2 regions of the Streptomyces sp. NPDC059477 genome follow, and region 2 is predicted to be linked to the other one. Evidence: riboswitches for the same ligand, from Rfam matches in the RefSeq annotation. Region 2 holds a riboswitch; the other holds the start of a gene.

Region 1 (7,474 bases), on a different contig from region 2:
TCATCGTGCAGGACCCCAGCGGGATCATGCCGCGGTCCAGCGCGTAGTCGCGATCGGCCAGCCTGCGCAGATAGCGCAGCATGGCCGTCTCGGAGCGATGCCGGTGGAAGACGGGGTGGGTCAGGAACTCGTCGCTGCGCAGCAGCCCGTCCGGCAGGACGTCCCCGGACCCGGCGTCCAGCGCCTCGATGTCCCCCTCGACCCCGAACGCGCGCCATACGGCACGCAGCTGGGTCCGCGTGGTCGTCTCGTCGCAGGCGATGGACACCTGGTCGGCGTCCACGAGCCGCAGATTGACCCCGTTCTCCCGCGCGGCGGCCACGATCTCCGCCGCCCGCCCCTCGGCCCGCACGGTGACCGTGTCGAAGTAGGCACCGTGCACGACCTCCGCCCCGCCGTTCCGCAGCCCGGCCGCCAGCACGGCCGCGTACCGGTGCGTCCGCCACGCGATGGTGCGCAGCCCCTCGGGCCCGTGGTACACGGCGTACATCCCGGCCATCACGGCGAGCAGCACCTGCGCGGTGCAGATATTGCTGGTCGCCTTCTCGCGCCGGATGTGCTGCTCCCGCGTCTGGAGCGCGAGCCGGTACGCCTGGTTCCCGTCCGCGTCCACGGAGACGCCCACGAGCCGGCCCGGCAGGCTGCGCGCGTACTTCTCGTGCACCGCCATGTATCCGGCGTGCGGCCCGCCGAAGGCCATCGGCACCCCGAACCGCTGGGTCGTGCCGATCGCGATGTCCGCCCCCAGCTCACCGGGCGACTTCAGCAGCGTCAGCGCCAGCAGATCGGCGGCCACGGTGACCACCGCGCCCAGCCCGTGCGCCTGGTCGACCACCGCCTTGATGTCCCGTACGGCCCCGGAGGCGCCCGGGTACTGGATCAGTACGCCGTTGATCTCCCGCCCGGCCACCTCGGCCGGAATCCCCTCGCTCAGGTCGGCGACGACGACCTCCACGCCGGTCGGCTCGGCCCGCGTCTCGATCACGGCGATGGTCTGCGGCAGCGCGTCCGCGTCGACCAGGAAGAGGCCCTTCTTGTTCTTGCCCATGCGCCGGGACAGCGCCATCGCCTCGGCGGCGGCCGTGCCCTCGTCCAGCAGCGAGGCGCCGGAGGTCGGCAGCCCGGTGAGGTCGGCGACCATGGTCTGGAAGTTCAGCAGCGCTTCCAGCCGCCCCTGTGAGATCTCCGGCTGGTAGGGCGTGTACGCCGTGTACCAGGCCGGGTTCTCCATCACATTGCGCAGCACGACGGGCGGCGTGAACGTCCCGTAGTACCCGAGCCCGATCATCGGGTCGAGCACCTGATTCCGGTCGGCGAGGGAGCGCAGCTCGGCGAGCACCTCGGCCTCCGTGCGCGCGCCCGGCAGGTCCAGCGCTTCGGCGTTCTTGATCACGTCCGGGACGGCGGCGGCGGTCAGCTCGTCCAGCGAGCCGTAGCCGACCTGCGCGAGCATCTTGGCCCGCGCCTCCTGGTCCGGGCCGATGTGCCGCTGTTCGAAGGGGATTCCCTGCTCAAGCTCGGAGAGCGGAGTGCGATGGGCGGTCATTGCGGAGGCCTCCTGGTCTGACGCGACCTTCGAGGGGCACCACGGCGCGGTTGCCCCGACGGCCTCCCCCTCTGTCATCACAACCTGAGAGCTTCACCGGACAGTCGTCCGGCTTTCACCGTCGGTGAGGGCGGCAGCCGTCGGCGACCGCCCTGCTTTCCAGAGTGACCTCGTCCGTGCGGTACGGGGGCCTGAGAGATTCCGGGGAGGATTTGCTCCTTCGGCGCCTCCGGGACTCTCCGGAGGACTCTCCCGCACGGGGTCAGCAGCCGTTCGCCAGCCTACCAGCGCGCTCTCCGCACGGGTCTTCGAGTGGCCGCGTTCCCCAATGTGCTCTTTCGTAGTGCTTACGGATGAGTTGCGACCACGTGGAGGGACCGTGCAGACCGATATCGATCCGCGCAACCTGATCGGCCGCAAGGCGTTCGACCGCAACGGCACCAAGATCGGCACGATCGACGAGATCTACCTCGACGACGCGACCGGCGTGCCCGAGTGGGCCGCCATAAGGACGGGCCTGTTCAGCCGGGACGCCTTCGTGCCCCTGGAGCCCAGCGAACTGATCGAAGGCACTCTGCACGTCCCCTTCGACCGCGCCCTGATCAAGGACGCCCCGGACTTCGGAGTGGGCCGCCACCTCTCCCCCGAACAGGAACTCCAGCTCTACCACCACTACGGTCTGGACGTCGCCACCCCACCGTCCACACCGGACCACGACTTCGGCCGCGTCGCGGGCCAGGACGAGACCACCTGATCCACGGGCCCGCCCACCCCGCCCTCCACAACCGGAGCCGGACCACGTCCGGCCCCCACCCACGCACTCACCCACCCGGGACGCGCCCCACCCCCACGGACGCAGCCCCCGCCCGACTCTGCTCACAGGCACACACCCCACGCCGCCCATCCGGCTCAAACACCCACCCCGCCCTAAGCCCTCCCCCATCACCCTCACCCCTTCACACCAGCACCAGCACCAGCACCAGCACCAGCACCAGCACCCAACCTCCCTCACCCCACCCCCCTCACCCCCAGATCTCCCAGCTCCCCCACCACCAACGGCAAAGGATCCGCCGGCTCCAGCTCCGGATCCTCGGTCCGAAACGTCCGCACCCGCCCCGCCCCCTCCGACTGCGGTGTCTCGAACCGCACGGTCACCCGCCCTAGCCCGCTCCCCTGCACCCACCCGTGCCCGAACCCGGCATGTCGCACATCGTGCCCCGCGGGCCACCGCCGCTCGGCGTGCTCCTCCGCTTCCGCCCGCTCCCCGTCCGGGGGCCGCTCCTCCGGATGCTCGTCCGCCAGCACCCCCGCGGCCTGCGCGAACAGGTCCTCCTGCGTGAAATCGGCGAGCCCGCTGACCCCGACCCCCAGCAGCCGCACCCCACCCGTCGTGTCCACGGACTCCAGCAGCCGCGCGGCGGCCTCCCGCACCACCGCCGGATCGTCGGTGGGACCCCGCAGCGTCTCGGACCGGGTGAGCGTCGAGAAGTCGTACCGGCGCACCTTCAGCACGATCGTCCGCCCCGACAGCCCGGCCTCCCGGAGCCGCCGCACACACCGGTCGGCCAGCCGCTGCACCTCCAGCCCGACCCGTACCCGGTCATGGATGTCCACGTCGTAGGTGTCCTCCACGGACACCGACTTGGTCTCCCGCTCCGCGACCACGGGCCGGTCGTCGCGCGCAAGCGCCATGGCGTACAGCGCGTGCCCGTGCGCCTTGCCGAGCAGCCGGACGAGTTCGTCCTCGCCCGCCTCGGCCATCTCCTCGACCGTGGTGATCCCGGCCCGGCGCAGCTGATCACCGGTCGCGGGCCCCACCCCGGGCAGTGTCCGCACCGGCAGGGGCGCGAGCAGCGCCCGCTCGGTCCCCGGCTCGATCAGCACCAGCCCGTCGGGCTTGGCCTGTTCGGAGGCGATCTTCGCCAGCATCTTGGACGCGGCGAGCCCCACCGACCCCGTCAGCCCCGTGACGGCGCGTATGTCCGCGCGCAGCTTGATCCCCGCCAGCCGCGCCGATTCACTGTCCCAGGCCGTCCCCCCGGCCTCCAGGTCCACGAACGCCTCGTCCAGGCTCAGCGGCTCCACCAGCGGCGACAGCGCCCCCAGCAACGCCATCACCTGCTCGCTGATCGACCGGTAGAACTCGAACCTGGGCACCAGATACGCGGCGTTCGGCGCCAGCCGCCGCGCCTGCGCCATGGGCATCGCCGAGTGCACCCCGAACACCCGGGCCTCGTAGGAGCAGGTCGCCACCACCCCGCGCGGCCCCAGCCCGCCCACGATCACCGCTTTCCCGCGCAGGCTCGGCTTGGACGCCTGCTCCACCGAGGCGAAGAAGGCATCCATGTCGAGATGCAGGACCGTGGGTGTTCTCCTCACACCTACGATGCTGCACCACACCACTGACAACGCCCCGCCGCCACGAGACACGCGACGCCGTGACGGCCGCGCTCGGGCCCGGAACGCCGGGTGCGGAAGCGCTCAGACGGCCCGGTTGCGCCGCCGTGCCAGTTCGTCCGCCGGGTTGTGCCCGACGAGCGTCTCACCGGTGTCGATGCGCTCCCCGTGCAGCTGCGAGAGCGCGCTCTCCACGTCCCGCCACACCACACCCACGGCGATCCCGAAGATCCCCTGCCCGCCCTGGAGCAGCGCGTGCACCTCGTCCGGCGAGGTGCACTCGTAGACCGTGGCGCCGTCGCTCATCAGCGTCATCCGCTCCAGGTCGCGAAAACCGCGCTCGCGCAGATGCTGGACCGTGGTCCGGATGTTCTGGAGCGACACCCCGGTGTCCAGGAAGCGCTTGACGATCTTCAGGACGACGACGTCCCGGAAGCTGTACAGCCGCTGCGTCCCCGACCCGTGCGCGGGCCGTACGCTGGGCTCGACGAGCCCGGTGCGGGCCCAGTAGTCCAGTTGCCGGTAGGTGATTCCGGCGGCGGCGCAGGCCGTCGGACCGCGGTAGCCGATCTGCTCGGACGTCATCGACGTCGCCCCTCCGCTGGTGGGCACGGCCGTCGGTCGCTGCGCAGCCTGACCGGTCGTGCTGCCGTGAAGCGGGTACGGTCCGCTCTCCCCGAGACTGCGCCCGGGGGCACCCCCAGCCGTACCGTCGCCGCTGCTTCTCACGCCGACCTCCGTCCTTGACCTGCCTTCTCGACGGTAGGCAGTCACCGAGGGTGCGTCAACGATCGCCACACTCGGCACGCCGAGTGATAATCACCCCAGGAGTGGTTTCCCGTGCCCCACCGCGGGGAAAGGCTAGCCGAATGCGCCGACGGTGAGCCGCAGGACGCTCTCACACGCCCCTGGCAATTGCCGGGCCGAAGCGGTACGAGTCCCCGAAACAGTAAGGCCCGGCGCACACCGTGTGTCCGCCGGGCCGTCCGTCTCTCACTGGCTGCTGGTGCCGAAGTCCTCGGGCGAGATCTGGTCGAGGAACTCGCGGAACTTCTCCACCTCGTCCTCCTGCTCATCGGGGATCGCGATGCCCGCGTCGTCGAGCACTCCGTCACTGCCGTAGATCGGCGTTCCGGTGCGCAGGGCCAGCGCTATGGCATCGGACGGACGGGCGCTCACCTCGACGCCGCTGGCGAAGACCAGCTCGGCGTAGAAGACGCCCTCACGCAGATCCGTGATGCGCACTTCGGTGAGTTCCTGGCCGACGGCCTCCAGCACGTCCTTGAACAGGTCGTGGGTCAGCGGCCGGGCGGGCGCCATGCCCTGCTGGGCGAAGGCGATCGCCGTCGCCTCCCCCGGCCCGATCCAAATGGGGAGGTAACGGTCGCCTCCCACTTCACGCAGGAGCACGATCGGTTGGTTGGAGGGCATTTCGACCCGGACACCTACGACATCGAGCTCGTTCACACAGCAACCCTAGGCCGTGCCCGGGATATTTGGGTAGTCGGGACGTCCACAGGTCCGGATCCGGTCATGCCACGACGGCACGTGCGCCCCTCAGGGCAGCCGTACCCCGAGCGCGGACTGCACCAGCGCCGCGTGCAGCTTCACGGCGAGCCCCGCCAGCTCCTTCGTACGGGCCTCGGCATGAGCCCTGGTCTGCGGATTGCGGTGCCGCCGCAGCGGCGCCACCACCTGGTCCACCAGCCCGGCCTCGCGGTCGGCTGCGGCCTTCATCACCCGCAGATGCCGAGGCTCGATCCCGGACCGCCCGAGTTCCACCACCAGCGAGGCCACGGTGGCCGCCTCCGCGTCGTACACGCCCTCCGCGACGGGGGCGATCAGCCCGTACGACTCCCATTCCGCGAGTTCCTCCTCGCCGATCCCGGCGGCGGCCAGCAGCTCGGCGCGGCCGATCCGGGCGGCCGTGGGCGCGTCGGACGGCTCGGAGACGTCCTCACCGGCCGGCGCCCGGCCCAGTGCCGGCAGCCGTACGTCCTCGCCGCGCTCCATCGCCTCCAGGTGCTCGCGGATCACCTTCAGCGGCAGATAGTGGTCCCGCTGCATCCGCAGCACCTGACCGAGGCGCTCGACATCACCGGCGCTGAACTTGCGGTACCCCGAGGGGGTCCGCTGCGGCTCGATCAGTCCCTCCGACTCCAGGAACCGGATCTTGGAGATGGTGACCTCGGGGAAATCCTCTCGCAGCACGTTCAGCACCGTGCCGATGCTCATCAGCCCGCTGTCCGTGGCGGCGGCGCCGTGACCGGCACCGCCGCTCGGTGTATGCAGCATGGACCTTCCCTGGGATTCCCGGACCGTGTCCGGTGAGGTCAGATGACCTGCCGGCTCGCATAGAAGACGAGCCGGTACTTGCCGATCTGTACCTCGTCGCCGTTGTGCAGGGCGACCTGGTCGATCCGCTCGCGGTTGACATACGTGCCGTTCAGGCTGCCCACGTCGGCGACCGTGAAGGATCCGTCCGGGGCACGCCGGAACTCGACATGGCGGCGCGAGACGGTCACGTCGTCCAGGAAGATGTCGCTCTGCGGATGGCGCCCGGCCGTGGTCAGGTCGCTGTCCAGCAGGAAGCGGCTCCCGGAGTTCGGCCCGCGGCGCACCACCAGCAGGGCCGAGCCCAGCGGCAGCGCGTCGACCGCGGCCTGCGCCTCGGGCGACAGGGCCGGGATCTGGGTCTGCCCGGTGACCTCGGAGTCGTACGCCTCAAGGCCGCTGATCGAGATCGTGGACGTCGTCTCGGACGCCCGCTCGGGGATCACGCCGGGGCGCAGGGGCGCGCCGCAGTTGGAACAGAAGCGGCTGTTCTCCGCGTTGCGGTTGCCGCACCTCGAACACACCAGGGCCGACATCGACGGATCCTCCTGCCGCGGCTGCCCCGCCGGGGCGTGGGACGCGTACGGATCGGGCGAAAACCCTCCACCCGTACTTGAGGTTGACGGTTGCCCGAAACCTATGCCTCCGGACTGGGCAGGGTCAACCGACGGCGCGCCCGGACCACCCACCTGGTCCCGGAACAGCGGGCGCTGCCCTTCCGCGTCGGGCTGTGCGCGATGGCGGGCCGTCGCGTTGCCGCTGCCCTCTCGCGAGCTCTTGCCGAACAACTTCGCAAACAACTTCACGGGCGATTCCCCTTGACCGAAACAGACCCGCCCGTGGGGCAGGACGAACCCTGACTGCATACTCCGGCTGACCCGGACACCCTCACAACGTCCGTAACCACCGGACAGTTTCCACCACGCACCACATGTTCGGTGCGCCGACCCCCCGCAACCTCATGCCCTGCTGCGACGCCCCCCATGCACCCCCGGTTCACGGGGAGGACGACCGAGCGTAGTCAGGCTGCTCCACGGCTCGCAAGGCGTCCACGACGATCTTGTCCGCCCGCTCGACGGTCACCGTGGCCTGCTCCTTCTCAAGCGTCTGCACCACGCCTCCTGGGATGTTGAGCGCCGGTTCCAGATCCTGCGGCTTGCCGATGACCTGGAAACGATAGGGCGCGTTGATCTTGTT
Region 2 (7,474 bases):
TGGTCGTTGACGATCTTCGCCTGGGTGGCGGCCTGGACACCGGTACCGCCCAGGTCGATGGCCTCGCCGGCCATGACGTCCTGGTCGATGGTCTCGGGGTTGACCTTCAGGTTCACGACGATCTTGTCCGGGTACTGCTTGCGCAGCGGGTCGGTCGCCGCGTCCCAGTTCTCGTTGCGGACCAGGGTGACCTGCTTGCCCTCCTCGTAGCTCTCGAACTTGTACGAGCCGGAGGACACGATGTTCTTGACGTAGTCGATGCCGGTGTCCTTGGCCTGCGGCACCGGAGCCGTCTGCGGGGTGGCCACCAGGTAGTCGAACTCCTGGAAGGCGCGGTTGAGGTGGAAGACGACGGTGGTGTCGTCCGGCGTCTCGATCGACGCGAGCCCCTCGGCGCTCTTGTCCTTGTAGGGGCCCTTGTAGTCCTCGCCGCCCTCAAGGAACTGCTGGAAGTAGTTCGGGCCGAGGGAGAGCACGTCACGGGCGAAGTTGGAGCGCTCGACGGCGTACTTGACGTCCTTGGACGTGATCGCCGTGCCGTCCTGGTACTCCAGGCCCGAGCGCAGCTTGTACGTCCAGGTCTTGCCCCCGTCGCTGGGCACACCGGGGCTCTCGGCCAGGTCCGGGACCAGCTCGTTGCCCTTCTCGCCGGCGCCCGGCTGGAAGGTCATCAGCGGGCGGGCGTAGAGCCGGCTGAAGTTGTACATGTACGCGTAGTACGTGTTGCCGGGGTCGAACGAGTCCGGCACGTCCGCGTACTCGTAGGTGACCGTTCCGCCCTGCTGCGTCGAGGCGTTGACGACGTCCTTGGTCGCGGCGTCGGCGCCGGCGGCCGGCGTGTTGCTGCCGTCGTCGCCTCCGCCGTCATCGGCCTTGCTGCATCCCGCGAGCACCAGGCTCACGGAGCCGATGGCCGCCACCGCGGCCAGTGCTGACCTTCTCATGATGGTCTGCTTCCCCTCCATTGTCGGAAAAACTTTGCTGCGCTCCCGGTGAGGCCGCGGATCAGCGGCTGCGTGGGTCGAGAGCGTCACGGAGACCGTCGCCGAGCAGGTTGAACGCCAGGACGGTGATGAAGATGGCGAGACCGGGCACGATCATGTACTGGGGATCGACCTGGTAGTAGCTGACCGCCTGGTTGAGCATGCCGCCCCACGACGCCTGCGGGGGCTGGATACCGACACCGAGGAAGCTCAGGCTGGCCTCGAAGAGGATGTTGGTCGGGATGAGCAGCGTCGAGTAGACGATGATCGGGCCGACCAGGTTCGGGAGCAGCTCCCGGAAGAGGATGTACGGCCCCCGGGCGCCCATGCCCCGGGACGCGTCGACGAACTCGCGCTCGCGCAGGGCGAGGGTCTGACCGCGGACGATACGCCCCAGATAGGGCCAGTTGAAGAAGCCGATCACGAAGATCAGTACGCCGATGTGCAGCGGCAGCCCTTCCAGGCCGAACGCGCCGCCCTGGAGGGTCGCCGAGATGGCGATGGCGAAGAGCAGCAGCGGAAAGGCGAGGAAGGTGTCCATCAGCCGGCTGATGATCGTGTCGACCCGGCCGCCGTAGTAGCCGGCGACCACGCCGAGGATCGTGCCGATGGTGTTGGACAGGATGGTGGCGCCGAAGGCGACGACCAGGGAGACCCAGGAGCCCTCCAGGATCCGGGTGGCGATGTCCCGCCCGAACTTGGGCTCGACACCGAGCGGGTGATCCAGGCTCATCCCGCCGAAACCGCCCAGCGGCAGGGAGGTGTTGGGGTCGATCAGGTCCTGGTTGAGGGCGTTCGGGTCCAGGCCGAAGAGGGCCTGGATGGGGCGGGACAGAGCGGCGATCAGTACCAGCAGGACCACGATGACACCGCCCGCGACGGCGACTCTGTCCTTCTTGAAACGCGTCCAGGCGATCTGCCCCAGGGAGCGGCCTTCGATCTGTGCCTTGTCCACTCCCGAGAGCACGGCTTCCGGCTGCGCCTCGGCCGCCGTACCCGTGGTGTCGATCGGTGCGGTCACAGTGACCTGACCCCTCTCGCCGGTGGTGACCGGCCTACGCCTGCCGCTGTGTGCGGATTTGGTTCACTTGCTGGCCGGCACAGACCCGGATGGGGCCCGCGCTTCGGCGGTTCACACGACTTGTCGACATTGCCCGCGCCGATCCTGTCCGCGCGCTGTACCCCGGTACCTGGGTCGGGAGTCTTCAACGTCTTCGCGATCACCCGCCAGGTCTGCCGGGGAAAGTATGCGCAACCGTGATACTGCGCCGGGCAATCCGTTATCCGATCACCCGGTCACGGCTTTCGGATTCTCACCCTCGGCCCCCGGTGGTTGTCAACCCGCGTAGCGTGACCCGGCGTCGGGGCGCCCCAGGCGTGCGTGACCGGGGTGAATCACGACATTTACCGGGATCGAGGTGGTGTGGGGTGACGAGGCTCGGGCCGCCCGCGAGCGTCAGTACGCGCCCGGCGCGGGGTAGCCGTGGCCCACCCCTGGCGCCTGGGCCGGCGCGTGGGCCTCACGGTCGTAGAACGGGCGGGCGTTGGCCCGCATCCACATCGCGATCGGGCAGTACTCGTCCGACATGGCCACCGTCGACACCGGCAGCCCGTCCGGGCAGGCGCCGATCGACTGCTGCATCATCGCGCGCACCGCGTCGACGGCGGTCGGCGAGGTCTCGTACACCTCAAGACCGATGGCGAGATACGGCGCTCCGAGCGCCGGCTGCACCCAGGCGCGGCGCAGTGAGCGCAGCGCGGGGGTGCGGTGGGCGTTCTGCGCCAGCAGCGCGTAGAACTGGGGGACCTCGACGGCCGGCTCGGCCAGCCGCAGCGGTCCGGCGGGCTGGCGGTCCAGGCCGGTGGCGATCCGGCGCAGATCCAGCCACGGGATGCCGACGCCCCCGCCCGGCGCGTGCGGGTTGAGCCACAGGCCGTAGTGGTCGGGGTAGAGGGTGCGGGCCACATCGAGGGCGCCGACCACTTCGTACGAACGGTTCCAGCCGCTCGCCGACAGCTCCTGGGCGGAGGTCACACAGGGGGCGTACGCGTGACCGTCCACCTCCATGTTCCCGTACTGGGCGTCGGGGGAGCCGGCCTGGCCGTGCCAGAGCAGCATCCAGATCTGGCCCGCGGCCGGGGTCGCCAGGGCGTGCAGCAGCGCCTCGTAGCTGTCGTAGCGGCCCGGCGTCACCTGCCGCAGGGCGTGTTCGACCTGGCCGGTTGCGGCGGTGCCGCTCGCGCTCACTGTCTTCCCCGCCCCTTCGTGGCCTGCTTGCAACGCCCTTTTTTCGACCGCGACACTAGCTTACGTGGGCCTGCCGGATCGGGGGCCGCCGTGGACGCGCGGGCGCGGGTTCTCGGCGGCTCGCCCCGTGGATCTGCCCCCTGGGAGGCCGGCTCAGTGACCCTGTGTGTAGAACGGGCGGACCGTTTCGCGCATCCACTCGCCCACCGGGTCCTGGGTCACGTCCAACAGGACGAGATTGACCGGCCACTTGGGCGCCGCGCCCGTCACCGCGCGTTCCAGGGCGGCCAGCGGCAGGGCCCTGAGGTCGCCGTCGCGCTGGGTGAGTTCGACGCCGACGAACAGCACCGGGTCGGCGGTCTCGATGGCGGCGAGGCAGCGGCGGGCCGTCAGGACGACGCCGAGGGCGGCGAATTCGGCGGACGCGGCGGCCAGGAAGTCCACCGGGTCGTCCTGCCAGTCGGGTTCGAACAGCCGCACCCGGCCGCCGCTCGCCGGGCCGTCCAGCGCGCTGCGTCCCGCCCGGCACAGCTCCGCGACGGCGGGCGGCGGCAGCGGGATGCCCACCACTCCCCCGGGGTTGATCAGGATCCCGGCCTGCGGCGGCAGCCCGCGCGCGAACTCCACGGCGGGCGCGATGGTGTACGCCATGTGGTGCCCGACGACCTGGCGGAACTGTTCCTCGGAGCTGAACACCGGGACGTACGCCTGGCCGTCGATCTCCGTGGTGGGCAGGTCGAGGGGGCCGCTGCGCGGGCCACCGCCGTTCGGCAGCGGCACCCACAGAAAGCTGCGGCCGAGGACCTCGACGATCCGCCCTCCGGCCGACGGCACCCCGAGAGCGGCGGAGAGCACCTCCTCCAGCTCATTGCCGGGCCAGCCGCCATGCGGATGGGGGTGCGCCTGTGCCGGAAAGTCCGCGGGAAGATCCGCCGGGAAGTCCATCTGCCTACCGCCTGCCGAGTACCACGTACCACTGCGATCTGTGCCTGGAAAGGCTAACGGTTGCGGGGGCGGGGCGGGGCACGACCGGGGCGGGGCCCGGGACCGGTGGCGGGCGGCACCCGACGCCGGAGTCGCCGGGCCCTGGGCCGGGGTCGGTACCAGGGCCCCGCCTTCCGGCCGCCTACCCCGTGAACCCGATCCGGCGCAGGGTGTTCGCCGCGTCGCGGTCCAGGAGGACCGCTGAGCCGCAGGCGCGGGGGAGGTGGCCCTTCTGGATGCGGCGCAGGAGGCGGGAGGCGACGCCGCGGTGGCGGCGGAAGGCGTAGCGGGAGACGCCCCGGCCGCGTTCGCGCTGGCCCTGGAGGGCCTGTTCCGGGGTGACGTCGAGCAGCAGGATGTGCAGGCTGCCGCCGCGGCGGCGGGCCTCGCGGGCCAGCCAGGCGCGCACCCACGCCTGGGTCCCGCAGTCGTGCACGACGACGCCCTCGCCGCTGCGCAGGGCGCGGCGCAGTCCGGCGTAGTGGGCGAGGCGGACGAGAGGGCGGTAGGCGGTGTAGGGCAGGAAGCGCGGGGTGCGCTGGTCCCAGCGGTCGCGGGTGTCCTGGGAGTCGATGCGGAGCGTTTTCACCGTGCGCCGCATCAGGGTGGACTTGCCGCTGCCGGGCAGGCCGGTGACGACGACCAGGTCGCGGGGGCCGAAGAGCAGGGCGTGCGGGCTGTGGCCGGCCCGGTCGCGCAGGTCGCGCAGGACGGGGGACGGCAGCGGCCCGCACGCCTCCTGGGCCGGGGCGGTCGGCTGCTCGGGCAGCGCGGCGCCCGTGGTGGTCGCGTACGCCGTGGTCCTGTTCACCGTGATCGTCCTCCCCTGGGGCGGTTCACGAGGTTCCCTCCCCGTCGAGTGTAAAGAGAAGGTAATTCGCGGTGTCTCGTATTTCCGTGCGCATCGTGCAACAGCCCTGCCACAGAGAGCTGTCGCTGTCCGCCGCCGATCTCCGTGCCCACTCTGCGTGCCCACTGAGCGTGGCCTGTCAAACCTCCCCCTGCCGTCGCACACGGATGCGTGCAATGATGACGGCGCCAACTGCATACCGGCCGCTTGAATCCGCGCGGGAGAGTCCCCGGTGTCACCGGGGCGCCGAAGGAGCAAGTCCCTCCCTTGAATCTCTCAGGCCCCGTACCGCGCGGGCGAGGCACATCTGAAAAGCGAGCCGCCGCGGTGGCTCCACCCAAGGTGCAAACCGTGATCGCCGACGCGCTCGTCGACGGTCATGGCGAACCTCTCAGGTTCCGATGACAGATGGGGAGGAATGAGGAAGAACCAGAAAAACCTTCCTCACCCCACTCTGTATCCCCCTTTGCCTTGGGAGACCGACCGATGAGCAGTGCCGCACTCCGGCATACCGCACTCGACGCCCTCCATCGCTCGCTCGGCGCGACGATGACCGACTTCGCGGGCTGGGACATGCCCCTGCGCTACGGCTCCGAACGTGACGAGCATCTCGCCGTACGCACCCGGGCCGGGCTGTTCGACCTCTCCCACATGGGCGAGATCACCGTCACCGGCCCGCAGGCCGCCGGGCTGCTGAACTTCGCGCTGGTCGGCAACCTCGCCGCCGTCGGGGTCGGCCGCGCCCGCTACACCATGATCTGCCGCGCCGACGGCGGCATCCTGGACGACCTGATCGTCTACCGGCTGGCGGAGGCGGAGTATCTGGTCGTCGCCAACGCCTCCAACGCCCAGGTCGTCCTGGACGCGCTCACCGAGCGGGCCGCCGGTTTCGACGCCGAGGTCCGGGACGACCGTGACGCCTACGCGCTGCTCGCCGTCCAGGGACCCGAGTCCCCCGGCATCCTGAAGTCGCTCACCGACGCCGACCTCGACGGCCTGAAGTACTACGCCGGACTGCCCGGCACGGTCGCCGGGGTCCCGGCCCTGATCGCCCGTACCGGCTACACCGGCGAGGACGGGTTCGAGCTGTTCGTGAAGCCCGAGCACGCGGTCGCCGTGTGGCAGGCGCTGACCGAGGCCGGCGCCCCCGCGGGCCTGGTGCCGTGCGGGCTGTCCTGCCGGGACACCCTGCGCCTGGAGGCGGGCATGCCGCTGTACGGGCATGAGCTGTCCGCCGCGCTCACCCCCTTCGACGCCGGGCTCGGACGGGTCGTGAAGTTCGACAAGGACGGCGATTTCGTCGGGCGCGAGGCGCTCGCCGCGGCGGCGGAGAAGGCCGCGGCCGACCCGCCGCGCGTCCTGGTCGGGCTGATCGCCGAGGGCCGCCGGGTGCCGCGCGCCGGATACGCGGTGGTCGCGGGCGGCGACACCGTCGGCGAGGTCACCTCCGGCGCCCCCTCCCCCACCCTGGGCAGGCCGATCGCCATGGCCTACGTCGACGCCGCGCACGCCGCGCCCGGCACGGCGGGGGTCGGCGTGGACATCCGCGGCAGCCACGAGCCGTACGAGGTCGTGGCGCTGCCGTTCCACAAGCGCCGGAAGTAGCGGCGCCACGCCGATCGCGGTGGTCCCCGGTGATCTCCGTGACCGGCGTGACCGGCGTGTTCCCACTGGTCACCGGCGGTGTCAGCCGTCCCCCCTTCATCAGCGCTCCCTCGCGTACAGGAGAATTCAGGACATGAGCAACCCCAAGGAACTGCGTTACAGCAAGGAACACGAGTGGCTGTCGGCCGCCGACGAGAACGGCGTGGCGACGGTCGGCATCACCGAGTTCGCGGCCAACGCGCTCGGCGATGTCGTCTACGCCCAGCTCCCCGAGGCCGGTGTGGCGGTCACCGCCGGGGAGACCTGTGGCGAGCTGGAGTCCACCAAGTCGGTCTCCGACCTGTACTCGCCGGTGACCGGTGAGGTCGTGGAGTTCAACCAGGACGTGGTGGACGATCCGGCGCTGGTGAACTCGGCCCCCTTCGAGGGCGGCTGGCTGTTCAAGGTCAAGGTCACGGACGAGCCCGCCGAACTGCTCTCCGCCGACGAGTACACCGCCTTTTCCGCCGGCTGAGGAGTCGTACACCCGATGTCCGCACTGAACACCCCCCTGCATCAGCTCGACCCCGAGGTCGCCGCCGCCATCGACGCCGAGCTGCGGCGCCAGCAGTCCACGCTGGAGATGATCGCCTCCGAGAACTTCGCCCCGGTCGCGGTCATGGAGGCCCAGGGCTCGGTCCTGACCAACAAGTACGCCGAGGGTTACCCGGGCCGCCGCTACTACGGCGGCTGCGAGTACGTCGATGTCACCGAGCAGCTCGCGATCGACCGGGTCAAGGAGCTGTTCGGCGCCGAGTACGCCAA

Evidence for each region. A riboswitch is a leader RNA that binds a small molecule or an ion and turns the genes downstream of it on or off. The one in region 2 is predicted to bind glycine.
Region 1: another riboswitch for glycine. It lies ahead of gcvP (aminomethyl-transferring glycine dehydrogenase); the one in region 2 lies ahead of gcvT (glycine cleavage system aminomethyltransferase GcvT).

What each region holds. Positions count from the first base shown of each region.
Region 1 is NZ_JBHYUG010000013.1:5,047-12,520, reverse strand. Features, by position in the region: gene gcvP (aminomethyl-transferring glycine dehydrogenase) at 1-1,546, opposite strand, end outside; glycine riboswitch at 1,716-1,811, opposite strand; gene ACFXAZ_RS09360 (PRC-barrel domain-containing protein) at 1,926-2,300, shown strand; gene ACFXAZ_RS09355 (DNA polymerase IV) at 2,555-3,925, opposite strand; gene ACFXAZ_RS09350 (MerR family transcriptional regulator) at 4,028-4,672, opposite strand; gene ACFXAZ_RS09345 (bifunctional nuclease family protein) at 4,937-5,410, opposite strand; gene ACFXAZ_RS09340 (MerR family transcriptional regulator) at 5,501-6,238, opposite strand; gene ACFXAZ_RS09335 (FHA domain-containing protein) at 6,277-7,143, opposite strand; gene ACFXAZ_RS09330 (DUF881 domain-containing protein) at 7,274-7,474, opposite strand, start outside.
Region 2 is NZ_JBHYUG010000057.1:27,800-35,273, reverse strand. Features, by position in the region: gene ACFXAZ_RS25800 (ABC transporter substrate-binding protein) at 1-965, opposite strand, end outside; gene ACFXAZ_RS25795 (ABC transporter permease) at 1,006-2,004, opposite strand; gene ACFXAZ_RS25790 (enhanced serine sensitivity protein SseB C-terminal domain-containing protein) at 2,440-3,231, opposite strand; gene ACFXAZ_RS25785 (enhanced serine sensitivity protein SseB) at 3,385-4,176, opposite strand; gene ACFXAZ_RS25780 (AAA family ATPase) at 4,358-5,026, opposite strand; glycine riboswitch at 5,274-5,366, shown strand; gene gcvT (glycine cleavage system aminomethyltransferase GcvT) at 5,552-6,670, shown strand; gene gcvH (glycine cleavage system protein GcvH) at 6,804-7,184, shown strand; gene glyA (serine hydroxymethyltransferase) at 7,200-7,474, shown strand, end outside.